DNA from 3 places in the Herbaspirillum sp. WGmk3 genome. Region 3 is predicted to be linked to each of the others. Evidence: predicted binding sites of a transcription regulator. Region 3 holds the regulator's gene; each other region holds the start of a gene.

Region 1 (7,715 bases), on a different contig from region 3:
TCAATTGAAACAGGGCGCACGCCTTTTGACACAGGACGATAACAACACTGCGCCATGATCCTCTCAAGCCCGGCGCATCCCGCTGCCGGGCATGAGACAAGGAGCGGATCATGGAACACCTGCTGCTGGACGCGATGCAACTGGCCGATGGCTTCATCGAGGCTGCCACCACCTTCCTGATGGCATGTGACATCAGCGTGCCCGCGGCCTCGCACGAGGCACACGGGCGTCACTTCATGACGGTGCTGGGGATGGCCTGATCAGGCCGGACCGGTCAGCGGGCTCAGGCTCAGACTCAGGAGGGCGTGCCCGTACTGAGCATGCGCATGGTATCGAGATGGCTCAGGCGCGCCCATTCCTCGCCGCCACGGGCGACGATGGTATCGGCTTCGGGCGTGGCCATGAGGTCGAGGATCTCGGTGTCGCTCATTTCCATGTCGTCGTTGTAGCGGAACACCTTCAGTACCGGCCGCGTCAGGTCCTGCGCATTCTGGCGGATCACGAAGCCGGAGCGGCCGGATTCCAGCTTGACGATGGAACCCACCGGATAGATGCCGAGGGTCTTGACGAAGGCCAGGAACATGGCGCGGTCGAAGTGGCCGGTCCAGGACGCCATGCTGGAAATCGCTTCGGCCGGGTCCCAGGCTCGCTTGTAGGGACGGTCCGAGGTGAGCGCGTCATACACGTCGCAGATCGCCGCCATGCGCGCATACAGGCTGATCTGGCCACTGCGCAGCAGTTCCGGATAGCCGTGGCCATCCATCTTCTCGTGATGGTGCAGGCAGACATCGCGCGCGTAATCGGGCACGTTGGGGTCCTGGCTCAGGTATTTGTAGCCCAGCTCGGGGTGCTTCTTGATCTGGGTGAATTCTTCGTCGGTCAGCTTGCCCGGCTTGTTGAGCAGGTCATGCGGCAGGAAGGCCTTGCCCACATCGTGCAGGAAGCCGCCCAGGCCGGCTTCGCGGCAGGCCGTCTCATCCAGGCCCAGGGTGCGGCCCAAGGCCACCATCAGGGCGCAAACCGCCACCGAGTGCAGGTAGGTATATTCATCGGCCAGCTTCAGGCGCAGCACGCTGAGTGTGCCATTCGGGCTTTGCAGGACTGCACCGGCAATTTCTTCCACCACCGTGACGCAGCGCTCCATGTCCAGCGCCTTGCCCAGCCGGGCTTCGCTGAACATGGCCTTGGTCGCCTTCTTGGCGTTCTCGCGCAGGGCTTCGGCGTCCAGCAGGGTGGTGTCGATGTCGGGGCCGGGCGGCAGTTCGGGGCTCGGCTCGGCGGGCGCTGCGGCTTCATCCTGCCCGGTCTCGGCAGCCGCTTCGGCCACATCCAGGCCGCGCTCCGGATCGATCCAGCAGTGCTCGATGCCGCTGGCATGCGCCTGCTTGAGGTCAGCTTCGTTCTTGAGCAGGAACTTGTTCTTCCAGAACGGATGGTCCAGCCAGGCCGCTTCGAAGCCGCAGAAATACATCCCGAGGACCAGATCCTCCGTTTTAATTTTTTTCAACATTTCTCGAACATCTTTCCGGCGCACCGGGGAACGGGTTGGCGTGGCATCCCTGGGCCGCAGGCGGTGGAGCGCCGAGGGCAGTGCGGTCAGGATTGCCGGTCGTTAATGATCTCATATGCATGACCATATGTGAAAGATTCTGCTTGTTGCAATTTCGCCAATTTCGCCCCGGACGGGCCGCTCAGACCACCGCCGGCTTGATCAGCGGCTGCTCGGCCAGGGTGCTGCGGATCAGGCCCAGGGCGTGCTGCAGGTCGCTGCGGCTGGCGATGCCGCCGATGCACACCCGTACCGCCTGCAGCGGGGCCGCCGTCACCGAGAAGGCGTCCACGCCCACCACGGCCACGCCGTTGCTGCGCATCTGCGCCGAAAAGCTGCTGGCCTGCCAGCCGCCGGGCAGCTTGAGCCACAGATGGAAGGCCTCCGCTTCCGAGGCATAGCTGTGCTCGGGCAGGATGCGGGCCACGATTTTCTGCCGCGCCATCGATTCCTTGCGGATGTTGGCCAGCGCCAGGTCGGCCACGCCGTCGCGGATCCAGTGCGTGGCCAGGGTCGAGGTGAGCGGCGAGGCCATCACCGTGGTGGCGCGCAGGGCTGCGGTCAGGCGCGCGGCGGCGGCAGCGTCGGGGGCCACCATGTAGGCAATGCGCAGACCCGCGCCTACGCTTTTGGCCAGGCCGGTCACATAGTAGGTCAGCTCGCTGCCGATGCTGGCGATGGCCGGTGGCGCTGCGCGGGGCAGGAACCCATAGGCGTCATCCTCGATGATGGCCACTTCATAGTGGCGTGCAATGTCCACCAGCGCCTGGCGGCGTGACAGCGAGGTGGTGCAGGTGGTCGGATTGAGCAGGGTGGGATTGCAGTACAGCGCCTTGGGCGCATATTGCGCGCAGGCACCGGCGAAGGCCACGGCATCGATGCCCTCGTTGTCCATCGGCAAGCCGACCAGCTTGATGTTGAGATGGCCGGCCAGCGCCCGCAGGCCGGGATAGGTCACGTCCTCGCAACAGAGCACGCCGCCCGGTCCGACCAGCATGGTCAGGATGGCCAGCAGCGCACATTGTGCGCCCGGCGTCACCAGCACCCGTTCCGGTTCCACCACCAGCGCGCGCCGGCGCAGCCAGAGCGCGCCGGCCTCACGATCCTCAGTCGAGCCGCCGAAATCCTGATAGCGCAGCAGATCACGCAGGCGCCCGTTGACCTTGTTCCAGCCCGCCTGCATCAACTCCATCAGCTCCGGCGACTCCGGCTCGGGCGGCATGTTCATCGACATGTCGACGTTGGGCCGGCCTTCGGTCACGCGCGGAATGCGCGGCCGCCGCTTGCCGCAGACGAAGGTGCCGCGTCCCACTACCGAATCCACCAGGCCGCGCCGATGCGCTTCCGTATAGGCGCGGGCCACGGTGGTGAAGTCCAGGTCCAGCAACTCGGCCAGCTTGCGCTGCGGCGGCAGACGCTGTTCGGGTTGCAGGTGGCCGGTGGCGACATCCTCGGCAATCGCATTGGCGATGGCCAGATAGAGCGGGCCGCCGCCCTTCTTCAACTTGGGAACCCATACGCTGCTGTGCTTGGACATGGTGCTTTCCTTGATTGCCGGCGTTCAATATTGACTGCATCGAAACATCTCATTGAATGCAAGTTGCATTCCATCCAATCGCCGCCGCGGTTGTCGCCAATTGCACCGTCGTGCATCACGTCGCGCACCCTTGCGCACCAACTCAACACATCTCGCCGCGCCAGAGTGCAAGCGGGTTTGCGCGGTGTTGGCGAATTGTATGGAGCGATTGAATGGATTGCTTCGCCAGGGTCAAAAAACACCTCGCCGATCATGATTCGCCAAGCCGCACCGATGCTGGCCTGCGCCTTCGCGTGGAGAGATTGACGGGATTTTTATGCAGTCAATTCCTGCATTGACGGGGTGCCGGTGGCACGCCTGATGCATTCAATGCCAGCGTCGCGGCGAGGTCGCCGGACCACTTCCCCAAGTGCCGACCCACAGCAATCGAGAGGAGTATCACCATGCCCGCAGTCACCAAAGCAGCCCACGCCCCCGGCGATTTCCTGGTGGATTATGAAGAGAAGGTATTCGAAGACGTCAAAGCCCAGCCGGGCGAAAAAGCGCTGGTGACCTTCCACACCGTGGCATTCGAAGGCTCGATCGGTTTCGTCAATCTGTTGCAGGCCACGCGCCTGAAGCGCAAGGGTTTCGAGACCTCGATCCTGCTCTATGGCCCCGGCGTGACCCTGGGCGTGCAGCGCGGTTTCCCGACCCTGGGGGATGAGGCTTTTCCCGGTCACCAGAACTTCAACAAGCAGATCGTCAAGTTCATGGAAGAGGGTGGCAAGGTCTACGCCTGCCGCTTCGCGCTGCAGGCTTTGTACGGCCATGGCGAGCCCTCGCTGATCCCGGGCATCCGTCCCATCAATCCGCTGGACGTGCTGGACCTGGTGCTGCTGCATCGTCGCGACAACGCCTTCATTCTCGACACCTGGACCCTGTAAGCGGAAGGGCGGCCCATGAGCATGCACAAGAGAACGGTACGGGCGGCGGCGGTGCAGATCGCGCCCGACCTCGACAGCGAACACGGCACCGTGGCCAAGGTGTGCCAGGCCATCGCCGATGCTGCGGCCCAAGGTGCGCAACTGGTGGTCTTCCCGGAGACCTTCGTTCCCTACTATCCGTATTTCTCGTTCGTGCGGCCGCCCTTCGCTTCGGGGCCGGAACACCTGCTGCTCTACGAGCGCGCCGTGACGGTGCCCGGTCCCGTGACCCAGGCCGTATCCGCCGCCGTTCGCCAACACGGGACGGTGGTGGTACTGGGCGTCAATGAACGCGACCACGGCACGCTCTACAACGCGCAGCTGGTCTTCGATGCCGATGGCACGCTGGTGCTGAAGCGCCGCAAGATCACGCCGACCTATCACGAACGCATGATCTGGGGCCAGGGCGATGCCAGCGGCCTGAAGGTGGTGCCGACCGCCGTCGGCCGTCTCGGTGCACTGGCCTGCTGGGAACACTACAACCCGCTGGCGCGCTACAGCCTGATGGCGCAGCACGAGGAAATCCACTGCGCGCAATTCCCCGGCTCCATGGTGGGGCAGATCTTTGCCGACCAGATGGAGGTGACCATCCGCCATCACGCCCTCGAATCGGGCTGCTTCGTCATCAATGCCACCGGCTGGCTCAGCGATGAACAGATCGCCGCCATCGAGCCCGATCCCCAGGCGCAGAAGGCGCTGCGCGGTGGCTGCTGTACCGCCATCGTGTCGCCCGAAGGCAAGCTGCTGGCCGAGCCCCTGCGCAGCGGCGAAGGCATCCTGGTGGCCGACCTCGACATGGAGCTGGTCACCAAGCGCAAGCGCATGATGGATTCGGTGGGCCACTATGCGCGCCCGGAACTGCTGCACCTGGTGATCGATGATCGCCGCACGTCTCCCATGTCCTCGCTGTTCCCGGCCGAACAGCCTGCTCCCGTCACTCATCCTTCCGCGAGGTTCCCTCATGCAGACAGCCGTCATCCAGTTGCATCCCCAGCGCCCGAGCCGCAAGGCGGCCGTGGAGCTGATCTCGGAACTGCAGTCCCTGGGACTGCGTCTTGACGATCCCGCTGCCGGCGCGCAGAGCCGCCGGGGCGGGGCAGGGCCGTCGGATCACAAGGCGGTGACCGTCGATGGCCACACCGTGATGATCCCGGTGCATACCGCCGGGGCCTGGTCCTCGCCCTACGTGGCCACGCAGCCGGGTGCCGATGGCGCTGCCCGCATCCTGCGCGATGGCGTCGAGGTGGGCGTGGTGTCCTTCCCGCATCAGCCGCGCTTCTACAAGATGCAGACCTTCGATGGCATCCCCTACGGCAAGATCGCCACGCTGCATGGCGCCGATGTGCTGGCCACCACCATCCTGCAGAGCTGCATCCGTTACGAGAGCCGCCGCAAGTCCTGCCAGTTCTGCGCCATCGGCCAGTCGCTGGCGGCCGGCCGCACCATCCTGCGCAAGACCCCCGAGCAATTGGGCGAGGTGGCGCGCGCGGCGGTGCTGCTCGATGGCGTCAAGCATATGGTCATGACCACCGGCACGCCCAATGCCACCGATCGCGGCGCGCAGCTGCTGTGCGAAAGCGCCTTCGGCGTGAAGTCGGCGGTGAACCTGCCGATCCAGGGCCAGTGCGAGCCGCCGGACGACAATGCCTGGTTCCGCCGCATGGCCGATGCCGGCATCGATACCCTGGGCATGCATCTGGAAGCGGTCACGCCGGAAGTGCGCAAACGCATCATGCCCGGCAAGGCCACCGTACCTGTCGAGCGCTACATGGAAGCCTTCGCCGCTGCCGTCGAGGTCTTCGGGCGCGGGCAGGTCAGCACCTACATCCTGGCCGGCCTGGGCGACAGCGACGAGGCCATCCTGAAAATGAGCGAGCAGCTCATCGCGCTGGGCGTGTATCCCTTCGTGGTGCCGTTTGTACCGATCTCGGGCACGCCGCTGGAAGACCATCCCTCGCCGGATGCCGTCGCCATGCGCCGCCTGCTGGCACCGCTGGCGGCCATGCTGGAGCACGCCGGCATGCGATCGGGCGATGCCAAGGCCGGGTGCGGCAAGTGCGGTGCCTGCTCTTCGCTGTCTTCGTTCGAAAGGAAGTGAGATGAGCGACGTCGCCGAACACGCATCGCTGGCCCCCGAGATCCTGGCCCGGGGCGTGCGCATCAAGCTGGCGCTGGAGACAGTGGAGCGCGAAGCAGCGCGCCGCCTGCGCCGTGCCGTATTTTGCGCCGAACAGAACGTATTTCAGGAGGACGATGGCGACGCTACCGATGCCATCGCCATGCCCATCGTGGCCGTTCTGGAGCGCGATGAGGGTTGGCGGGAAATCATAGGAACGGTGCGAATCCATGAATCTTCGCCAGGCGTGTGGCATGGCTCGCGGCTGGCCGTGGCACGGCATGCGCGCCGCGTCGGGTCAGTCGGCAGCGGTCTTATCCGGCTGGCCGTCTGCACCGCGCATGCGCACGGCTGCCACACCTTCCTGGCCCAGGTGCAGAGCCAGAATGCGCCGCTGTTCCACCGCCTGCACTGGCATACGCTGGCAGAGATTGAAGTCCATGGTCTGCCGCATCACCTGATGCAGGCCGACCTGTCGTTCTATCCACCGATCAGCGATGGCGATGTCGGTTTCGTCGTGGGCCGCGAGGAGCGCACGCCATGAATGCGCGCGACAGTTCGCCCACGCTGGCGCAGATCATCGAGACCCTGCGTGCCTCGCGCGGCATCGCGCACAAGCGCGATATCGATGCCGTGATGCAGGCGCTGCCGCCGGCCCCGGCCATGCAGCACCAGGGCCATACGCTGGCCGTAGGCGACGACTGCGCGGCCATTCCGGATGGCGACGGCTATCTGCTGTTTGCCATCGAAGGTTTCCTCAACGAGTTCGTCGAACAGCAGCCCTGGTTTGCCGGCTACTGCGGCGTGATGGTCAACGTCAGCGACATCTACGCCATGGGCGGACGTCCGCTGGCGGTGGTCGATGCCCTGTGGAGCCGTGGTGGCGAGGCCGCGCGGCCCATCCTCGACGGACTGGCCGAGGGCGCGCGCGTCTATGGAGTGCCGCTGGTGGGCGGCCACAGCAATCGCCGCAACGACCGCGAGCAGCTCTCCGTCTCCATCATCGGCCGGGCCACGCGCCTGCTGACCAGTTTTGATGCGCGCAGCGGTGAACACCTGGTGGCCGCCATCGATCTGCGCGGGCGCTTCCAGGAACCGTATGCCTACTGGAATGCCAGTACTGGCGCTCCTGCCGAACGTCTGCGCGGCGACCTCGAAGTGTTGCCCGCACTGGCCGAAGCGGGGCTGGCGCGTGCCGCCAAGGACATCAGCATGGCCGGCGTGGTCGGCACCGCCTTGATGCTGCTGGAGTGCTCCGCCAAGGGCGCGGTGATCGATCTGGAGGCCATACCGTGTCCGCCTGGTGTCGATTTCCAGCGCTGGCTGAGCGCCTTTCCCAGTTATGGATTCCTGTTGAGCGTGGCCGATGATGACCTGCCGGAGGTGCTGGCCCGCTTTGCTGCGCGCGGGATTGCGGCAGCATCCATCGGCCGCATCGATGACAGCCGCCAGCTCGATCTGTGCTGGCACGGACAGCGTTTGCCCTTCTGGAACCTGGCTGAGGAAGCGCTGATCGGTTGCGGTCCGCGCCGGGAGGCATGAATGGAG
Region 2 (7,715 bases), on a different contig from region 3:
ATCGGACGTGCGCCCAGGCAATCAGCCAGCTGGCGATGCCGGCCTTCGCGCAACAGGTGCAGGTCGAGCTCGCCGAGCAGGAGGCCGAAGGCATAGGGGTCTTCCGTGCTTTGTACGCTGCAGCTGCCGTCCGGGATCAACCAGTCCACTTCAAGCACATAAGGCACTTGATGGCGACGCTGGTCGAGACCGGTGGCCACACCACTGAAGAAACCGCTGGGCTGGCCATGCAGCTCGAACTGCTGCAATTCGCCCAGCAGCACACCGCTGTGACGGCAGCGCACACGCACCGCTGCCGCGCCGGGATGGAAGGCGCGGATGGCAGAAACGCCACTGGACTGGCTGGCATAGCGCGGGCCGAGCAGGCCGAAGGGCTGTGTCAGGCGGCCGGCCAGCAAGGCTTCGAGCAGGCCCTGCTCTTCAAGGGAAAGGGACAAGGCGGTTTGTTCCGGGAATTCAGGGGGATGAGAGGAATGAGAAGAAGACGGCGGCTGCGCCGAAGCGGAACCGGGCGCGGCCGAGCTGGCGTCGGAAGTCTCTTCCTGGGGCGTCGTGGACGCCCTATATGCCGTGACAGACATGCCGGACATGCACACTCCTGTTGTTGTTATCGGGGTTGATCGAAACATCGCAAAACAGCGGAATCAAAACAGCTGAATCAAAAACCGGCGCGCTGAGGGCGGCGCGCCGGCAAACACTCTCCCTGCCCGGTCCATGCGGATCGGGTAAGGATCAAAACAGAATCACAAGGGGCGCAACGCCGGCGCAATCGCCCCGGCGCCTCGTCGTTCAGGCAGCCGCCACGGCGGCCGGTACGCCGACCACGCCGGCCAGTGCCGCAGCGATGGCGGCCGCCGGACTGACCATGCGCTCCGGCTGGGCGTGCGCCTGGGCAGCAGGACGATCCACCGACAATGGACGCGGTGCGAACAACGGGCGCACCGCCATGTCGGCCACGTGCGCATAGGCGTCGATGTAGGCGCGGGTCGGGCCGGCCCAATCGCAGTCGATGCTCATGGCATTGCGCTGCACGCTCTGCCAGCGCTCGGTGTCGTTGTACAGTGCGAAGGCACGGGCCACGGCGTGCTGCATGTGGGCGGCGCTCTCGCCTTCGAACAGGACGCCGGTGGCGCGCTGTGGATCGCGATCGGCATCGCACACGGTGTCGACCAGGCCACCGACGCGCGAGCCGATGGGGATGGCACCGTAGCGCATGGCATACAGGGGAGTAAGGCCGAAAGGTTCAAAGCGGGTCGGGTGCAGCAACATGTCGCTGCCCGCATGCAGGGCGTGCGCGCGGCGCTCGTCATAGCCGATGTGGACCGCGATGCGGCCGCGATAACGCTCGGCCAGATCGAGGAAGGCGGCTTCGTAGTCGTGATCACCACAACCCAGGATCACCACCTGCAGGCGCGGATGGCGCTCCATGATGCCGGGCAGCGCTTCGATGACGACATCGGCCATCTTCTGATGCGAGATGCGCGAACCCAGGCCCATGACAGGTGCGAAGGGATCCACTGGCAAACCGAAGAGCTTTTGCAGGTCGCGCTTGCAGGCAGCCTTGCCCTTCATGTTGCCGATGCTGAAGTTGCGGGCGATGAGCGGATCATCGGCGGGATTCCACAGCTCGGCATCGATGGCATTGGGAATGGCGCGCAGATCCAGCTTGCGGAAGGAAAGAATGCCGTCCATGCCGCAGCCGAAGCGCGGGGTCATGATCTCTTCCGCGTAGTTCTTGCTGACGGTGGAGACGCAATCGGAGAAACGAATGCCGGCCTTGAGGAAGGACAGCTTGCCCCAGTATTCGACGCCGTCGCCGGTCAGCAGATGTTGGGGAATGCCGATCTGCTCGGCCGACTCCAGCGCGAAATTGCCCTGGAAAGCCAGATTGTGAATGGTCAGCATGGTGCCGATGTGATCCAGCCCGCGCAGCTTCAACAGGCAGGGAATCAGACCGGCGTGCCAGTCGTTGGCATGCACCACGTGCGGCACCGGCAGGCTGGTTTCACCGGCGCAGATGGCCACAGCGGCGTGCGACAGATCGGCGAAGCACAGCGCGTTGTCGCTGAACTCGACGCCGTCGGTATCGACGTAAGGATTGGCACCGCGCTGGCGGAAACGCGCCGTATCCAGCAGCAGCGCCGGCACGTCGGTACCGGGGATGGTGCCGCGCAGAATCCGGCCGGCACCGCCGGGCAGGCCGTGCTTCAGGCCGATCTGCACCGTGTCGCCGAGATTGCGGACCGCCTCCGGATAGGCGGGCATGAGGATGCTGGCATCGATGCCGACTTTGCGCAGCGATACGGCCAGCGCGGTAATCACGTCGGCCAGGCCACCGGTCTTGACGAGCGGTACGGCCTCTGAGCTGACTAACAGAACTCGAGCTTGCAAGATGGACCCCTAATGTGTGAAAGCACCTGAGATGGAAAGCACCCTTGGCTCGTCGCATCGCATAGGTCTTCGTCCTGGCCGTGGCTTGATCCGGGGGCCGGGGCGAAAACACGTCCTTGTTGTTGTGTTGGACTGGACAGTCTTTTGAGCGCCGATGATTACGTTATACGGATCGGCAGATCCGCTCACTATCGGACAGCGGCCTGAGATGGCGTAGGATGAATCCTACTGTTGCAGCGCGGCGAAAATGCCCACGCCTCAATGCATCGACGATCACCATAAAGCAACAAGCCGGCATCGCACAGCCGGCTTGCGCTCTTCCATCACGGAAGGGCTCGCCACGCTGCACTGCCAGATGAGCTATCTGAATGGCTAAATGATTTACGGGAAATAGCGGCGCGAGGTGCCGTCATTGAAACGCCCTGGATCGAGGGTTCAGGGCGCCGGGTGCGAAGAGTTTTCAGCTTAGCGAGCCGATGCCGCAGGCGCAAATTGAACATCGCTATCCGGTGGCGATGCGCATTGTCTGCCTGTATCCCTCATCCATGGCATCGGCCTTGAACACGCTCAGGATTCGACGCGGAAACCGATCTTCAAGCCCACCTGGAAATGGCCGATGCTGCCATTTTCCACATGGCCACGGCATTGCGTGACCTCGAACCAGTCCACGTTCTTGACAGTCTTGGCCACGTCGGCAAGGGCATTGCGGATCGCTTCATCCGTGCCGTTGGGCGAGCTGCCGACGACTTCGATGATCTTGTAGGTGTTGGAATTGTCTTGCTTGCGTTCGGTCATGGGGACTCCTTCCTGATGGGGATGGGCTCATCGGACGATGAGGCGAATCCATAGGCTAGCCGGCCCATTGCGCGGACGGCATCGGCCAACGCCAGCAGCTTGCGTAGGACAGCAGGCGGGAAAGCCATCCCGCGCACGACAGACGACCGATCAGATCAACTCGTTTTTTGCTCCGCAGCAAATTTGCCCGGAGCCGCCCTCCCATTGCCGGAAAACAAGGATTGCCGGTCTTCAACAGTGCGTGTCTTCCTACAAAAATTTAAGCCGCTCAATACCTGTTGCACCGCAACCAAACCGGCTAATATTGCATCATCTGGCTTGCCAAAACGTTCATATGCGTAGCGACGCTACGCATGATCGATGGCGGCCCTGCCCGCCCTGATTCGTTCCGGCGGGCCTGCACGAGATTTTCATCCCTTGGAGATCATCATGTCGCAACTCAACCCCGGCGTTACCGTCACTGCACCCGCAGGCGCACCCGTGAAGGTCATCAGCGCACCGCCCGAAGACCTGCAACACGTCAACGACGATGCCGCTGCCGCCCGCAACCTGACGGCCATCCGCATTCGCGGCCAGCTGGCAGAACTGGATGTGGAGCGTCAAGACGCCTGAGGCTGTTCTCCGCTCTGGCTTTTTGACACCGGGCTTCACGCCGCCACGGCCGGAATCATGATGGGCAGCCTGCCCTGACGGATTTCGGCCGTTTTCTTTTCTTTTTCTTCATATCGACCGTAAACCACCCTCCCCTCGGCTCAACGCAGTCCGAGACGCCTGGCCAGCCGGTTCAGGTTGGCCCGGTCCACCCCCAGCTCCCGCGCCGTCGCGGCCAGGTTGCCGCCATGGCGTTCGAGACACTCACTGACCAGCTTGCGCTCGAAGCGCTCGACGGCTGCACGCAGGCCTTCGCCCGGCTGCGCGGGTTCAGCTTGTGCGCTGGCCGCAGTGTCAGGCGAGGCTAGCGGGCGGGCGGAATGCCCCAACTCCAGCGCCGCCGCATCCAGCGTCAGGATGGCGGGTCGTTTTGGCTGCGATGCCAGGGCGCGCAGGGCGCTGCGCCCGATCAGGTGTTCCAGTTCGCGGATGTTGCCGGGCCAGGCGTAGTCCAGCAGTGCGCGCTGGGCATCGGCTGCCAGGCGCAGACTGGACAAGCCCAGCCGCGCCCGGTTCTGCTCCAGGAAATATCCGGCCAGCAGCAGCACATCGCGCCCGCGCTCGCGCAGCGGCGGCACGCGGATCGGGAACACCGACAAGCGGTGATAGAAATCAGCGCGGAAATGGCCGCGCTTCACTTCCTCGGCCAGGTCCCGGTTGGTGGCAGCGATCAGGCGCACGTCCACGCGGTGCTCGCGATCTGAACCGACCCGCTGCAGCTGCCCGCTCTGCAGCACCCGCAGCAGCTTGGCCTGCACCGCCAGCGGCAGCTCCCCGACCTCATCCAGAAACAGGGTACCGCCATCGGCCATCTCGAACTTGCCGCGACGGTCTGCAACCGCTCCCGAGAAAGCCCCGCGCACGTGGCCGAACAATTCACTTTCGACCAGCGTATCGGGCAAGGCTGCGCAGTTCAGGCTGATCATGGGCTTGTGCGCACGGGGCGAGGCTGCATGCAGGGCGTGGGCCACCAGTTCCTTGCCGGTACCGGTTTCGCCGGTGACCAGCACCGTCATGTCGCTGGGGGCGGCCATGCGGATCTCGTCCAGCAGCTGTTGCTGCGCCGGACTCTGGCCGATCAGTTCGCGCTTGCCCTGGCTCTCCTCCAGCCCCAGCCGATAGGCTTCGGCGCGCTGGCGTGCCTGTTCGCCAGCGGCGGCCAGGTCGTCGATGCGTTCGGCCACATGAACGGTGGCAGCCGCCAGCGCCGCAAAAGCCTGCAGCGAGGCCATGTCGACGCCATCGAAGCGCCCTGCACCCAACGCATCCAGCGTGACCAAGCCCCACGGGCGGCCATTGACCGAGAGCGCACAGCCCATGCAATCGTGCACTTCCAGCGCGCCGGAATGGGCGTCATTCAAGCCATCGACCAGACCGTCATAGGGATCGGGCAGGCTTGAATCGGCAGGAAAGCGTGTCGGCCCGAGATTGGCCAGCAGCACGCCGAAGCGCGGATGGTCTGCGATGCGGAAACGGCGGCCCAAGGTATCGCTGGAAAGTCCGTCGATGGCCAGCGGCACCAGCAGCTCGCCCTCCAGTCGCAGCAAGGCTGCAGCATCGCAGGGGAACAGCGTGCGCAAGGTCTGCAGCAGGCAGCGATAGCGCTCGCGGTCATCAATCTGGCGCGACAGGTCGGCTACCAGCGGGAGCAAGGCGTCGAGCAGGACTTTTGAGGTCATATTGACTTCCAAAGGAAGATTGATTGGTCATTATGACACAGGTCATAAATACACCAACTGCTCGCAAGTTCCTGATTTTATTGGCATTCGAAAGTGGCACGCCTTTTGTAATAGCAAGAGGGTCCCGGACATTCCGGCACTTCCTCCACCGCTTCCAACAGAAAGGTCCCGCATGCTTACCGATGCCCAACTCGCCATCGTCAAATCCACCGTCCCCCTGCTCGAATCGGGCGGCGAGGCGCTGACCACGCACTTCTACAAGATGCTCATGCGCGACTACCCACAGGTTCATCCCCTCTTCAATCGCGCCCACCAGGCCAGCGGCGACCAGCCGCGTGCGCTGGCCAATGGCGTACTGATGTACGCGCGGCATATCGATCGCCTGGAAGAAATGGGCCCGCTGGCCGCGCAGATCATCAACAAGCACGTCGCCGTGCAGGTGCAGCCCGAGCACTACCCGATGGTCGGCGACTGCCTGCTGCGTGCCATCCGTGAAGTGCTGGGCGCGGAGATCGCCACCGATGCCGTCATCGATGCCTGGGCGGCCGCCTATGGCCAGCTGGCCGACATCCTCATCGGCGCCGAACGCCAGCAATATGACGCCAAGGCCGCCGCGCCCGGCGGCTGGCGCGGTGCGCGCAATTTCGTGATCACGCGCAAGGTGGCCGAGAGCGAGGAGATCACCTCCTTCTACTTCATGCCCCAGGATGGCGGCGCGCTGCTGGACTTTGAGCCGGGCCAGTACATCGGCCTGCGCATGGTGGTGGACGGACTGGAACAGCGCCGCCAGTATTCGCTGTCGGCCCCGCTGCGCCAGCAGGGGCAGCCGCTGCAATACCGCATCAGCGTCAAGCGTGAAGCCGAGGGCAAGGTCTCGCGCCATCTGCACGACGAGATCCATGTGGGCGCGGTGGTGGAACTGTTCCCGCCGGCCGGCGACTTCACGCTCACGGCCAGTGACAAGCCGCTGGTGCTCATCAGCGGCGGCGTGGGCATTACGCCGATGATGACCATGCTGGCAGCGGCGCTGCCGACCGGTCGCCCGGTACATTTCATCCATGCGGCGCGCCATGGCGGCGTGCATGCTTTCCGCCGTCAGGTGGAAGAACTGGCGGCGCAACACCCGCAACTGCAGGCGCATTTCTGCTATGAACGGGCGCGCGCAGGCGATCCGGCCCCCTACGCCACCGGCTTCATCGATGCGGCTCTGCTGCAGCAATGGCTACCGCAAACGCGGGACGTGGACGCCTACTTCGTCGGCCCCAAGCCGTTCATGAAAGCCATCAAGCGTGCGCTGGGCGCGCTCGGTGTACCGGCGGCTCAGAGCCGATATGAATTCTTCGGTCCGGCTGCCGCGCTGGAGTGATCCTGTCTGGCCGAAAGGCGCGCTGAAGGGGCGATGGCGGGCAATCCGCCATCGCCCTTTTGTTCCGTCTGAGCGCCATGCTGCAGCAGCGTGAAGCTCTTGGCAAAATTTACCTGCCTCGCGCTGGCAATCCCTGAAAGATTGATCTTCGACAAGTTTTCCGCGCTGCAGCAAATGCTATCCTGAGGACTCCCCTCCTCCTCCGAAAGACCGCCATGAGCGAAAAGCTGAGCGCCGAGCGCCACACTCCCGATGAACTGACCCAGGAACTGGAAGCACTGGACCTGGAGATCGTCCGCTGCGCCGTGATCTGCCAGGTACGCCTCTTCGATCCGGGCGTACTGAACCAGGTCATGGACAACAACGAGCAGGTCTGCGGCCAGGCCCATCCGACTGCTTTCCAGAGTCTGCGCGGACTGCTCTACCTGCATTTCGACATGCATCGCCAGCTGGCGCAGACCTATGGCGCCGACGATGCCGAACACATCATCCAGCGCGTGCATGAACACCTGCGTCCGCGCATCGGCGAGCAGCTGGGCTCGCTGTTCGACACCGGCCGCCATGCGAGCTGATCAGGCCACCAGACGCTCGCCCAGTTGCTTGCCCGCGGCGAAATCATTCAGGTTGGCGATGGTGGTCTGCATGATCTGGCCGATGGCTTCCTCGGTGAAGAAGGCCTGGTGACCGGTGACGATGACATTGGGGAAGGAGACCAGGCGCTGGATCACGTCATCGGTGATGATGGTCGAGGACAGGTCCTGGAAGAACAGGCTGGCCTCCTGTTCATAGACATCGATGGCCAGGCCGCGCAACTGGCCGCTCTTCAAGGCGGC
Region 3 (7,715 bases):
AGTCTCGCGCACCATCAGCACCAGCCGGCGGCGTTCTTTCAGGACCACATCCGCAGCGCGGGTGATGAGATTGTCGGACAGTCCATGCGCTACGGCGGCCAGGGTCTTCATCGAACAGGGCGCCACCACCATGCCGGTAGAGGCGAACGAGCCGCTGGCGATGCAGGCGCCGACATCGCGCACGTTGTGCACCACATCGGCCAGCGCTTCCACATCCTTGCGCCGCATGTCCAGTTCCTGATGCAGATTGAGCACGCCAGCTTCGGACACCATCAGGTGCGTTTCCACCTGGCCATGCTTGCGCAGATGCTCCAGCAGCCGCACGCCATAGATGGCACCGGTGGCACCGGTGATCGCAACGATCAGGCGCTGGCGCGGCTGGCTGGAAGAACTGCTCATGAGTCAGTCAGGCAAGTAAAACTCAGCCCTTGATCAGGGTCTGCAGTTCGCCGGACTCGTACATCTCGGTCATGATGTCGGAGCCGCCGACGAATTCACCCTTCACGTACAGCTGGGGAATGGTCGGCCAGTTCGAGTATTCCTTGATGCCCTGGCGCACGTCCGGGCTTTCCAGCACGTTGACGGTGACGATGTTCTCGGCACCGCTGGCCTTCAGCAGCTGGATGGCCTTGCCGGAAAAGCCGCATTGGGGGAACTGTGCAGTGCCCTTCATGAACAGCACCACGGGGTTTTGGGTCACGGTTTCTTTGATCCAGGATTGGACGTCGCTCATGGCTGTGCCTTTAAAAATGGGATTGCCCGACATTATAGGGAAAAGCCGGCGGGCGCGTTGAAATCGCCTGCATGCTGGTGGCCTGTCTGAACGGGCAAAAAATTGCATCGAGGAAATGATTTATATCGTATGCAAATTCTTGTGTTGAAGATGAGGGTGCCGTGAAGACATTCAAGCCGTCCCTTGCATCATCGTCAGCAGCGGCGGTGGAAAAGTTGCTTTACGCAATGATTTATATCTTTTCCACAGGCTTGGCCAGTTCGGCGGCCACAAATGAAAAAGGGCGCTTGCGCGCCCCTTCCTCATGAAATTCGGCTGGCTTTCTCAGCAGCCTTGCGGCTGCGAGGTGGCTTGCCGAGGGTGTCCTGGCTTATGCCGCTCCGGCCACCGCATCCTCCGGCGTTTCGTCCGGCAGGCGCTTGGCCATGGAGTGATGCTCCTGCAACTTGTCCTTGTGCTTGATGACCTGGCGATCGAGCTTGTCGATCAGCGTGTCAATGGCAGCGTAGAGGTCGTGTGCGATGCTTTCCGCATGTAGATCCTTCCCCTTGATGTGGACGTTGATTTCCGCTTTTTGGCGCTTTTCCTTTTCTGTGAGTTTATCTACGCTCAGGATCACGCTGACGTCGATCACGTTGTCGAAATGGCGCTTGATACGCGAGAGCTTGCTTTGCACGTATTCCCGGATGGCGGGGGTCAGTTCGAGGTGGTGTCCACTGATGGTCAGATTCATACAAGACTCCTATCGTGAAGTCACTGGAGGTTCGTGCAATCGATCCTGCTGCAGCTGTACCACGGGCACGGTCTTCGTGTCAGATGGCGCGGGCATCAGTCGGATGCTTGCCTGAACACAGCAACGGTACTGCAGAAAAACTGAGGAAAAACTCAGAGGGACTTGCGGAGATTGACCGGCGGAATCTTCAACACTTCGCGGTATTTGGCGACTGTGCGTCGCGCGACCACCATGCCTTGTTCTGCCAGCATATCCGCAATCTTGCTATCGGATAATGGGGTCTGCGGGTTCTCGGCTCCTATCAACTGTTTGATCAGCGCCCGTATCGCGGTGGAGGAAGCTTCACCTCCGGTTTCAGTCGCGACATGGCTACCGAAGAAGTATTTCAACTCAAACATTCCATGCGGAGTGAGCATGTATTTCTGAGTCGTCACGCGAGAGATGGTGCTCTCGTGTAGACCCAGTGTATCAGCAATTTCACGCAGCACAAGGGGGCGCATGGCCACTGCCCCATGTGAAAAGAAGTTTCTTTGACGTTCCACAATAGCCTGCGCGACGCGCAAAATTGTATCGAAACGTTGCCGCATGTTCTTGATGAGCCACTTGGCTTCCTGCAACTGCGACGACAGCGAACCTTCTCCCTTGGCTTGCTTCAATGCACTGGCATACATCGCATTGACGCGCAGCTTGGGCATGACCTCATGGTTGAGCATGACCTGCCAGCCGTTCTTTGTCTGCTTGACAATCACGTCCGGCACCACATAGTCCGAGGCATCACGCGCGAATTCCGCACCCGGATGCGGACGGCACTGGCGGATCACGGCCTGCGCTTCGCGCAGGTCTTCGTCATCGCAATCCAGGGCCTTCTTGATCTTGTTGAAATCGCGCTGGGCAAACAGCGGCAGGTAATCCTCCACGATCCTCAGCGCCAGCTTGCGCGTGACAAAGGGGATCTTGGGCAGGCGGCGGATCTGCAGGGCCAGGCATTCGCCGGCACTGCGCGCACCGACACCCGCCGGGTCCAGGCTCTGCAGCAGCTTGAGCGAAATCGACAGCTCTTCCATGTCGATGCCCAGCTCTTCGGGCAGGCGTGCGTGGATGTCTTCCAGCGGCTCTTCCAGATAGCCGCTCTCGTCCAGCGCATCGGTGAGCAGTTCCAGCAGCGCACGATCACGCAGGGTGCGTGCGGTCACGCGGATCTGTTCCAGCAGGTGTTCGCGCAGGGTCAGTTCGTGCGCTTCGAGTTGCGGACGGGCATCGTCATCGTCTGGCGACTTGCCGCTGCGCGCGACGTCGTCGAAGCTCCAGTCGGCATCCCCCGTGACACCGGCTTCCGGCGTGTTGTCCTGGTAGTCGAAGCTGGAATCGCCATCGCTGGCGGCCGGGGCCGCTTCGCCGCTGCCTTCGTGACTGGTTTCGGCAACGCCGCTGGAGGGCGAATTGGAGACCGCGCCATCGGCCAGCAGACGTACCGAATTGTCGAGCGCGTCGTCGAGGCGTTCCAGCAGGGGATTGTCGGAGAGGATCTGTTCCAGTTCCTGGTGCAGTTCCAGCGTCGACAGTTGCAACAGTCTGATCGACTGCTGCAGTTGCGGCGTCAATGCGAGGTGCTGCGAGGTACGTAACTGGAGCGACTGTTTCATCTGTCTTTCTGAAAGCGGCGTGGCCCGCTGGTTGCTCTGCCGGTCGTTGCGTATTGCGTATTGCTTGTTGCGTATTACGTGATGTGCACTCTGTATTTCTTCAAGCGTATCGGGCAAGCCGACTGCACCGCTTACATGCGGAAATGCTCGCCCAGATACACGCGGCGCACCGACTCGTTGGCGATGATCTCTTCCGGATTGCCGCTGGCCAGCACCGTGCCCTGGTTGATGATGTAGGCGCGATCACAGATGCCCAGCGTTTCGCGCACGTTGTGGTCGGTGATCAGCACGCCGATGCCGCGTTCCTTCAGGAAGCGCACGATGCGCTGGATCTCGATCACGGCAATCGGGTCGATACCGGCGAACGGTTCATCCAGCAGCACGAAGCGCGGATCGGTGGCCAGTGCGCGGGCGATCTCGACGCGCCGGCGTTCACCGCCCGAGAGCGACAGCGCCTGGCTTTCGCGCAGCTTCTCGATCTGCAGTTCGTGCAGCAGGTTGTTGAGGCGGCCTTCGATTTCATCGCGCGAGAGCGGCTTGCCCTCTTCCTGGCGCAGTTCCAGCACGGCGCGGATATTGTCTTCCACCGTCAGCTTGCGGAATACCGAGGCTTCCTGCGGCAGGTAGGACAAGCCCATGGTGGCACGCTTGTGGATCGGCATGCGCGAAATGGACGCGCCATCGAGGTCGATCTCGCCACCATCGGAGGGCACCAGCCCCACGATCATGTAGAACGAAGTGGTCTTGCCGGCACCATTCGGGCCGAGCAGGCCGACCACCTCGCCGCTGCGCAATTCCATCGAGACATCGCGCACCACCTGGCGCGCGCCATAACTTTTCTTCAGGCCGCGAACGACCAGCGAGCTGGCTACCATTGTCACTGGTCCTTTCCGCTGTCGCGACGCGTTGCAGGCTGCGCAGCGTTGTTCTTGCCCGCGGGCTGGGCCGGCGCGGTGCTGCCTGCCGGCGGCGGATTCTTGGGCTGGATCACCGCAGTGATGCGGCCTGCGCCCGGCTTGCTCTCGCCGGTGGCGGTGTTGTTCACGGAATAGAATTCGGCGCGGCTGTCATAGGAGATGAATTCGCCGTTGACTTCATCGGTGATGCGATCGCCGTCCATGCGCTGGATGTGCGCGCGCTGGAACAGCTTGGAGATTTCGGTCTGCTCCGAATACTCGATGCGCTCGGCCTGGCCTTCGATCCACAGGTTGGGACCGCCGTCACGCTTCTGGCGGAAGTTGGCCAGCGCGCCCGGGGCCGCATACAGCACCGCATTTTCATAACCGTACTGGTCGGTCGTCAATACCACGCGGCCGGCCTTGATGATCAGCGTGCCGCGGGTCATGACCACGTTGCCGGTAAAGGTCTTCACCTGGCGCACGTCATCGTAGACCATCTGGTCTGCCTCGATGTTGGTCGGCTTGGTGGAGTCCGCCTTCTCGGCGTTGGCCACGCCGCACACGGCAGCCAGCATCAGCATCGGCAGTAAGAATGAGCGTTTCATTGGGTTCCTGTCTGATCGGTTCTTGGCGTTTTTATCCCGGAGTCATCCGGCTTAGCGTTTCTTCGGAGTGGGCTCGTAATAGCCGCGGACATTGCCGAACAGCTGCACCACCTGGGTCGCATTGTTGGCCACCATGCCCACGCCGTTCAGGCGCGTGGTGCCCATGGTCATGGCCACCGGCTTGTCGGTCTTGACGATTTCATCGTCAGGCAACAGCAGCAGGTATTCCGACACCAGATGCATCTGCTCGCGGCCCTTGTAGGGCGCGCGGATGGCGTTGGCGTTGCCGTACATGTGGATCTGCGTCTGGTCGTCGGTGACGCGCGCGGTATCCGAGTAAAGCTCCATCGGTGCCTGGTTCTGGTCCAGGTTGTGCACCACCGGCTTGGTGATCTCGAAGGAGTCATCCGTGGGGTAGTGCACCATCTTCGTTCCCGCAACGTCATAGCGCGGCAGACCGGTCGGGCCCATGCGCACGTAGTTGAAGTTTTCCAGGTAGTAGTCGGGTTTGCCACGCGGACGCTGCGCCGGTTGCTGGTCACCCGCGGCCCGCATGGCCTGCATCACCCAGAAGCTGCCCAGGGCACCGGCGATCAGGATCACCAGAATCACCGCCAGGCGGATGCGCTCGGCGTTGCGTTCTCCGCTGCGCCCGCTCATGCCAGGTACGGCGCGAGGGCCGCCTCGTAGTTGCCTTGTGCTGCCAGCACCAGGTCGCAGATCTCGCGCACGGCACCATGGCCGCCGCTGGCCTGGGTCACGTAGTCGCTGCGCGACTTCACCTCGCGATGGCCGTTGGCCACGCAGGCCTTGAATCCGACGCGGGTCAGTACCGGCAGGTCGATGATGTCGTCGCCCAGGTAGCCGCAATCCTGCGGCGTCAACTGCACCTGCTGCAGCAGCTGTTCGAAGGCCTGGCGCTTGTCGTGGATGCCCTGGAATACATGGGCGATGCCGAGATCGCGCGCACGGCGCAGCACATAGGGCGACTGGCGCGCGGTGATGATGGCGGCAGCGGTGCCGTATTGCTGCATCATCTTGATGCCGTGGCCATCGAGCGCGTTGAAGCGCTTGAAGGCCTCGCCGTCCTCGCCGTAGAACAGGCCGCCATCGGTGAGCACGCCATCCACGTCGAAGATCATCAGGCGGATCGTTGCCGCCTTGGCGAGCGCGGCAGCGGGCAGGGTGCTGGCGAAGGCTGGCGCGTTCATCAGATCACCTTGGCGCGAGTGAGATCGTGGATGTGCAGCGCGCCCGTGAGCACGCCGGCCGCATCGGTAACCAGCAGCTGGTTGATGCGGAATTGTTCCATCAATTGCACGGCATCCACGGCCAGCTGGTCCTGGTTGACGGTCTGCGGATTGGCATGCATGACGTCGGCGATGTAAAACTTGGAAAAGTCCTGGCCACGCTCCAGCAAGCGGCGCAGGTCGCCGTCGGTGAAGACGCCGACCGGGCGGAACTGCTCATCCACCACGGCGGTCATGGCCATGCCCTTGCGGGTGATTTCCATCAGCGCTGCCGACAGCGACACGTCCGGGCGCACGGCGGGAATGGCCTCGCCGCTGCGCATCACGTCGCGCACGTGGGTCAGCAGGCGGCGGCCCAGTGCACCACCGGGATGGGAGCGCGCAAAATCTTCCTCGACGAAGCCGCGCGCATCCAGCAGCGACACCGCCAGCGCGTCGCCCATGGCCAGCGTGGCCGTGGTGCTGGCGGTCGGGGCCAGGTTGAGGGTACAGGCTTCCTGCGCCACGCCCACGTTGAGGTGGACGGCGGACAGCTTGGCCAGGGTGGACTGGTCATTGCCGGTCATGGCGATGATCACCGCACCCATGCGCTTGACGATGGGCACGATGGCCAGCAGCTCGGCCGTTTCACCGGAATTGGAAATGGCAATGAAGACATCGCGCGCCGTCACCATGCCCAGGTCGCCGTGCGCGGCTTCGGCCGGATGCATGAACAGCGAGGGGGTGCCGGTAGAGGCCAGGGTGGCGGCGATCTTGCGGCCGACATGGCCGGACTTGCCGATCCCCGAGACCACCGCACGTCCGTCGCATTGCAGCAAGGTCTGCACGGCAAGTGCCAGGGGTTCGGCGCTGTCGTCGCGCAGGCGGTCTTTCAGGGCCAGGATGGCATCGGCTTCGATCTGCAGGGTCTGGCGTGCCAGTGCGATGGCACGGCGGGCAGCCCCGGCCGAAAAAGATGCAGGCGTGGTTTTGTCATCGGTTACACTCATAACCGAAGTATAAACGAATTAGCAAAGCAAAAAACTTGCCAGATGTAAGGGAATGCTGCCGGATTTGACGTGATGTGCAGCGTTGCATCGCGCCGCAGCACCGCTGCCACGGGGGATTTCCGGCCATTGCCGGGATGGGGCATGGCATCGCAGCAGGCGCGGAGGGCTTCCGGTCGCGGTGAATTACTCTGCTGTTGTGGAGCCACACGTATGAATTTCAAGGCGATTTCGCGCCTCGCCGCCCGAGGTTTTCCTTCATATTGCACACTGGTCAGGTGAACTGCCTTTTGCTGGTGCGTTGCCAATTTTACAAATTCATTCATATCGAACCCCGCCGCAGCCCGGCGGCTTTTGACAAGAAACCCCAACAGCAATGTTTTCCGGACTGGAACTGACCCTTTTCCTTCTGGCTGCCGCAGTCCTTGGCGTGGTCGCCTTCCGCATGATGCAGTTGCCGCCGATGCTGGGCTACCTGGTGGTGGGCATCATCATCGGCCCGCACGGCCTGGCTTTTGCCGAGGACAATGAAACCACCCATGCGCTGGCCGAGTTCGGCGTGGTGTTCCTGATGTTTTCCATCGGTCTGGAGTTTTCGCTCTCCAAGCTCTCGGCCATGCGCCATATTGTCTTCGGCCTGGGCGTGGCACAGGTGGCGGCGACCATTGCCACCACCATGCTGGTGGCCTGGGGCGCGGCCATGGTGCTGCCGCAGTTCGCCAACGTCAGCTGGCAGGCGGCCTTTGCGCTGGGCGGGGCGCTGACCATGTCGTCCACGGCGATCGTTTCCAAGCTGCTTACCGAGCGGCTGGAGCTGGAGACCGAACACGGCCGCCGCATCCTCGGCGTGCTGCTGTTCCAGGATC

The links. The regulator sigma-54, encoded in region 3, starts transcription at its own class of promoters, with help from an activator protein. The targets are predictions, from matches to a motif close to TGGCANGNAANCTGCTTT.
Region 1: MKD49_RS22435 (MSMEG_0572/Sll0783 family nitrogen starvation response protein) is a predicted target of sigma-54. The motif match lies at 3,436-3,453, and genes of this name have one in related genera.
Region 2: hmpA (NO-inducible flavohemoprotein) is a predicted target of sigma-54. The motif match lies at 5,611-5,628, and genes of this name have one in related genera.

What each region holds. Positions count from the first base shown of each region.
Region 1 covers NZ_JAKYWT010000006.1:266,148-273,862, reverse strand. The annotation lists gene MKD49_RS22450 (hypothetical protein) at 111-260, shown strand; gene MKD49_RS22445 (HD-GYP domain-containing protein) at 296-1,510, opposite strand; gene MKD49_RS22440 (PLP-dependent aminotransferase family protein) at 1,692-3,086, opposite strand; gene MKD49_RS22435 (MSMEG_0572/Sll0783 family nitrogen starvation response protein) at 3,530-4,012, shown strand; gene MKD49_RS22430 (Nit6803 family nitrilase) at 4,028-5,110, shown strand; gene MKD49_RS22425 (MSMEG_0568 family radical SAM protein) at 5,067-6,149, shown strand; gene MKD49_RS22420 (MSMEG_0567/Sll0786 family nitrogen starvation N-acetyltransferase) at 6,151-6,711, shown strand; gene MKD49_RS22415 (sll0787 family AIR synthase-like protein) at 6,708-7,709, shown strand; gene MKD49_RS22410 (MSMEG_0565 family glycosyltransferase) at 7,710-7,715, shown strand, end outside.
Region 2 covers NZ_JAKYWT010000002.1:328,329-336,043, reverse strand. The annotation lists gene glgB (1,4-alpha-glucan branching protein GlgB) at 1-590, opposite strand, end outside; gene glgA (glycogen synthase GlgA) at 790-2,391, opposite strand; gene MKD49_RS07590 (dodecin) at 2,959-3,186, opposite strand; gene MKD49_RS07585 (hypothetical protein) at 3,616-3,798, shown strand; gene norR (nitric oxide reductase transcriptional regulator NorR) at 3,939-5,516, opposite strand; gene hmpA (NO-inducible flavohemoprotein) at 5,689-6,882, shown strand; gene MKD49_RS07570 (hypothetical protein) at 7,098-7,454, shown strand; gene MKD49_RS07565 (2-hydroxyacid dehydrogenase) at 7,455-7,715, opposite strand, start outside.
Region 3 covers NZ_JAKYWT010000008.1:17,557-25,271, forward strand. The annotation lists gene MKD49_RS24210 (UbiX family flavin prenyltransferase) at 1-399, opposite strand, end outside; gene grxD (Grx4 family monothiol glutaredoxin) at 422-733, opposite strand; gene MKD49_RS24220 (hypothetical protein) at 895-1,041, shown strand; gene hpf (ribosome hibernation-promoting factor, HPF/YfiA family) at 1,104-1,466, opposite strand; gene MKD49_RS24230 (RNA polymerase factor sigma-54) at 1,619-3,109, opposite strand; gene lptB (LPS export ABC transporter ATP-binding protein) at 3,241-3,984, opposite strand; gene lptA (lipopolysaccharide transport periplasmic protein LptA) at 3,987-4,613, opposite strand; gene lptC (LPS export ABC transporter periplasmic protein LptC) at 4,665-5,273, opposite strand; gene MKD49_RS24250 (HAD family hydrolase) at 5,270-5,824, opposite strand; gene MKD49_RS24255 (SIS domain-containing protein) at 5,824-6,852, opposite strand; gene MKD49_RS24260 (hypothetical protein) at 6,849-7,175, opposite strand; gene MKD49_RS24265 (cation:proton antiporter) at 7,226-7,715, shown strand, end outside.